DNA from 2 places in the Streptomyces sp. NPDC001668 genome. Region 2 is predicted to be linked to the other one. Evidence: riboswitches for the same ligand, from Rfam matches in the RefSeq annotation. Region 2 holds a riboswitch; the other holds the start of a gene.
The links. Region 2 has a riboswitch for cobalamin ahead of ACFYZ8_RS28695 (cobalamin biosynthesis protein). Riboswitches for the same ligand answer to the same signal wherever they lie in the genome.
Positions count from the first base shown of each region.

Region 1: it holds a riboswitch for cobalamin, as region 2 does, so the genes downstream of both, ACFYZ8_RS32350 (HoxN/HupN/NixA family nickel/cobalt transporter) here and ACFYZ8_RS28695 (cobalamin biosynthesis protein) in region 2, are expected to answer to the same signal.

Region 1 covers NZ_JBIAUQ010000013.1:129,389-131,764, forward strand. The annotation lists gene ACFYZ8_RS32335 (hypothetical protein) at 1-10, opposite strand, end outside; gene ACFYZ8_RS32340 (hypothetical protein) at 160-465, shown strand; gene ACFYZ8_RS32345 (ArsR/SmtB family transcription factor) at 486-833, opposite strand; cobalamin riboswitch at 915-1,121, shown strand; gene ACFYZ8_RS32350 (HoxN/HupN/NixA family nickel/cobalt transporter) at 1,150-2,241, shown strand; gene ACFYZ8_RS32355 (nucleoside hydrolase) at 2,291-2,376, opposite strand, start outside.
Region 2 covers NZ_JBIAUQ010000010.1:250,219-252,594, forward strand. The annotation lists gene ACFYZ8_RS28690 (cobyric acid synthase) at 1-414, opposite strand, end outside; gene ACFYZ8_RS28695 (cobalamin biosynthesis protein) at 411-1,352, opposite strand; cobalamin riboswitch at 1,450-1,593, opposite strand; gene ACFYZ8_RS28700 (hypothetical protein) at 1,776-1,997, opposite strand; gene ACFYZ8_RS28705 (anion permease) at 2,025-2,376, opposite strand, start outside.

The DNA of each region.
Region 1 (2,376 bases), on a different contig from region 2:
GGTACGACAAGACACCCCTCCCCAAAGATCACGACGCATGGATCAGGTGGATCACCTCACCATCGCACGATCGTGTCAGGCGAGTTGCGGCGAACCCTCTGGACGGAGCCCGGCGCACCCCGCCGCCGGGCTCCCCCCACGCCCCTGTAGCTTCACGGCATGCCCATGATGTCCGACGTGGTTCTCGGCGCCCTCGGTGTCCTCGCCACGCTGCTGGCCGTGATCAACACCGTGCAGGTCTTCCTCGGCCGCCAACTCGTCAGGCCGTCGGCGAGCAGGCGCCGGGCTCCCCAGCTGCGGGCGGAGTCGGCCGCCGCGGCCGTCACCATGTGCGGAGTGGCCATGGGGTCCTTCGGCATCCTCGCGGGCGGCCTGTGGCCCCTCCCGGGCGCGGTGCTCACCGTGTGCGGCTGGTTCGCGCTCACAAGGGCCCGTCGCCGGTTCGGCGTTCCCCCGCGGAGCTAGCGGACCGGCACCTGCTTCCCTCACGACACCTGCTTCAACAGCCCCCGTACCTCGTCGTCCACCACCGAATACCGCACCACCCGCCCCTCCTTCTCCCCCGCGACGACCCCCGCCGCCCGCAGCAGCCGCAACGCCTGCGACACGGCCGGGTCGTTCATGCCCGTGGCGATCGCGAGGTCGGAGACCGCCAGGGGGCCGGTGCGGTGCAGGGCGAGGAGCAGGGACAGCCGATTGGGGTCGGCGAGGAGGGCGAAACGGTCGGACCAGGTGCGGACGTGTCCCGGGTCGCCGATCGCGGCGATGGCGTCGCACACCCGGTGCCCGTCGATGGTGCGGCGGTCGGCTCGGTCGGCCGGGACGAGGTGCATGGGGCACATCCTCGCAGGCGGTCGTATGTGATCTTCCATACCTGCGCAGGTGTGCAGCTATGCAGGAACCCCCGCCCCCGCCTACGGTGGTCGGGCCGTGGTGCTCGGGAAGCCGGTGACGACCCCTCAAAGGTCCATTCCGGTGCGGCCCTCGCCACTGTGATCGGGGAGTTTCCCTCCCACGTCCCTCGCGGGACAGCCACTGGCCGTCACCATCAGGCCGGGAAGGCGGGCAGGGAAACGCACGACCCGTAAGCCAGGAGACCGGCCACGGCAGCTCACGCGTTCATCCACGAGGTGCTGGAGTGACCACCGTATGACCGATCCTGCCCTGCCCGAGGTCTCCGCTTCGTTCCGCTGGCGGCGCGAGGACACGGTCAAGACGGCCGGCCTGATGGCCGCCATAGCCGCGCTGCACGTCCTCGCCTTCGGCATCCTGTTCCTGCTCGTCGTCCCGGGCCACTACGAGGTCGGCGACAAGGCCTTCGGTATCGGCCTCGGCATCACCGCCTACACGCTCGGTATGCGGCACGCCTTCGACGCGGACCACATCGCCGCGATCGACAACACCACCCGCAAGCTGATGGCCGACGGCAAGCGGCCGGTGTCGGTGGGGTTCTGGTTCGCGCTCGGGCACTCCAGCGTCGTGGTCGTGCTCGCCGCGCTCATCGCGGGCGGCACCCAGCTCGCCGGCAAGGTCATGAACGAGGGCTCCAGCACCCACCAGGTCCTGGGCTTCCTCGGTACGACGATCTCCGGGACGTTCCTCTACCTCATCGCCGCCCTCAACCTGGTCGCCCTGCTGGGCATCCTGAAGGTCTTCCGGGCGATGCGGGCGGGGTCGTACGACGAGAAGGAGCTGGAGCAGCATCTCGACTCGCGCGGCTTCATGAACCGGATCCTCGGGCGGCTCACCAAGTCCATCACCCGGCCGGGGCAGATGTTCCCGCTGGGCTTCCTGTTCGGGCTCGGCTTCGACACCGCCACCGAGGTCACGCTGATGGTGATGGCCGGGTCGGGCGCGGCGGCCGGACTCCCCTGGTACGCGATCCTCTGCCTTCCCCTCCTCTTCGCGGCCGGCATGAGCCTGTTCGACACCCTCGACGGCACCTTCATGAACTTCGCCTACCAGTGGGCCTTCTCCAACCCCGTCCGCAAGGTCTTCTACAACCTCGCCATCACCGGCTTGTCCATCGCGGTCGCCTTCTTCATCGGCACGATCGAGCTCGTCGGCGTCCTGCACGACAAGTTCGACCTCACCGACGCCCTCACCACCTGGATCGCCGACATCGACCTCGACAACGTCGGCTACGTCATCGTCGGCCTGTTCGTGGTGGTGTGGGCGGCGGCGATCGCCTACTGGCGGCTCGCGAAGGTGGAACAGCGCTGGGGCGTCAGCGGTTCCTGAGCCACCCGGGTGGGGACCCGGGCGGGCACCCGGGCGGGGCCTCGGGTGGCTAGACCCCCTCCACCGCCGTCAGCCACAGCTTCACGTACCGCTCCACGTCCACGCCCAACCCCACGTCCACGAGGGTCACTTCGC
Region 2 (2,376 bases):
GCTCCCGGCCCCCTCACAGATCACCGCGTCATACGTGCCCCGCAATTCGGCGAGACAGTCGAGCACGGTCCCGAGAAGCTGCTGCTGCCGCCCCCCGTGGTACCCGCGGGCGCTCAGCTCCCCGACCGGCTTCCCGAGCAGCACGACCTGGCTGCTCTGCTCGCCACCGGGCTTGAGCAGCACGGGATTCATCAGCGCGGTCGGCTCCACCCGGCAGGCCTGCGCCTGCATGGCCTGCGCCCGCCCGATCTCGGCGCCCTCGCGCGTGACGAACGAGTTGAGCGACATGTTCTGCGCCTTGAACGGCGCGACCTTGACCCCCTGCCGCACCAGCCACCGGCAGATCCCGGCGGTCACGACGCTCTTGCCCGCGTCGGAGGTGGTACCGGCGACGAGAAGCCCCCCGCCCGTCATGCCTTACGCCCCTTCACGAAGGCCCGCGCGGCGACACCGGCGCCGAGTGCGAGCAGCCCGACGCGCCGCGACAGCCGTGCGGCGCGCTCGATGTCGTACGTGGCGACGGCGCGCCCCTGCTGATGGAGCACCGGCCGGTGCTCGACACGCCCCGCGTAGGAGAGGGTCCCGCCGAGCCGGACACCCAGCGCACCCGCGAACGAGGCTTCGACAGGCCCGGCGTTGGGACTCGGATGCCTGCGCGCGTCCTCGCGCCAGGCCCGCACGGCACCCCGGGGACTGTCCCCGGCCCCGGCGGCGAGTACGGCGGTCAGCTGCGCCCCCGGCCACCCGGCGAGGTCGTCCAGCCGGGCCGAAGCCCACCCGAACCGCCGGTAGCGGGGCGACTTGTGACCCACCATCGCGTCGAGCGTGTTCACGGCCCGGAACCCGAGCAGGCCCGGCACCCCGGCGACGGCCCCCCACACCAGTGCCCCCACGACGGCGTCGGAGGTGTTCTCGGCGACGGACTCCACGACGGCCCGCGCGATCCCGTCGGCGTCGAGGGCCTGCGGATCCCGTCCGCACAGGTGCGGCAGCCGCTCCCGGGCCGCCTCGACGTCCCCGGCGTCCAGCGCCCGTCCGATGACCCGGGCCTCCCGCACGAGCGAAGTCCCGCCCACGACGGCCCAGGTGGCGGCCGCGGTGAGCGCGACGGAAGCGGTACGGGACGGACGTACGACATGCTCCGCGACGGCCCCGAGCCCCACCGCGCCCCCCACGCAGACGGCGGTGTGCAGCGCGCCCCACCCCCGGTGGTCCCGCCACAGCACCCGCTCCACGGCGCCCGCGGCCCGCCCGAACGCGGCGACCGGATGCCCACGACGTGGGTCACCGAGCAGGAGGTCGGCGATCAGGCCGGCGGCGGCGCCGTACGCGAAAACGCGATCGGCACGCATCGGCTCAGCCGATCGCGGGGTCGTTCAAGTGCCTGGTACTGCTGGTCGATCGGCAGGCGAGCATCGCGTCATGTCCTCACTCAGGGTGTCCACGCCCTGGTTCGACGAGACCGGCGGCGAGAGTTCCTGGCTCCCGGGGGTGTCTACCCCGGTGACAGTGGCGGGACCGCGCCGGATTCGCACCGGCTTCCTCTCCTGCCGCCGTATATGGCTCCGGCAGTCCACCACGGCCCTTCGAGAACCGTCAACTTGCTGTTGACCTGCGGCGGGGGAGTGTGCAGAACCCCACATCACCGGTCGCACGAGAACGGCCGGGGGGGGGCCGGCCCCCCCGGGGGGGGGCCCCCCCCCCCCCCCCGGGGGGGGGGGGCCCCCCCCCGGGGGGGGCGGCCCCCCCCCGGCCGTCGAGTGACGAGGGTGCCGTCAGGCCACGATCAGATAGATCCCGTACGCCACCGCCGCCGCGCAGGCCGCGAAGCAGGCGTAGGCGCCGGTGACCGCGAGGCCGGCCGAGCCGCCCTGGGCCGAGGCCCGCTCCTGGCGGGACAGGCCCATGATGCCGAGGGTGAACAGGGCCACGAGGCCCACGGTGACGACGAGGCTGACGCCGAAGACGGAGCCGAGTGCTTCCCAGTCGATCTGCATGGTGAGGCTTCCTTCAGTACTGCGGGCTCAGACGGCGGCCGGCGGGGCGGCCGGTTCCGTCGTGGCGGGCGGGCCGGGCGGGGCCGGGATCGTGGCGGTGAGGGCCTCGGGCACGGTGCCCGCGGGCGGCGGGGTCACGGCGGCGATCGCCGTGGTCACCACGCCGGCCGGCTCGTCGGTGTGGTTGACGTTCGTCGCGTCCACGATCTCGCGCCGCGAGATCTTCCAGATCGCCGCGCTGGAGGCGACGAGGAAGAGGGCCACGACCGCCGTACCCCAGTCGCCGAGGTCCGTGACCGACTCGGCCAGGGCACCCACCAGGGCCGCCGCCGGCAGCGTCAGGCCCCACGCCACGAACATCCGCGTCGCCGTCGACCAG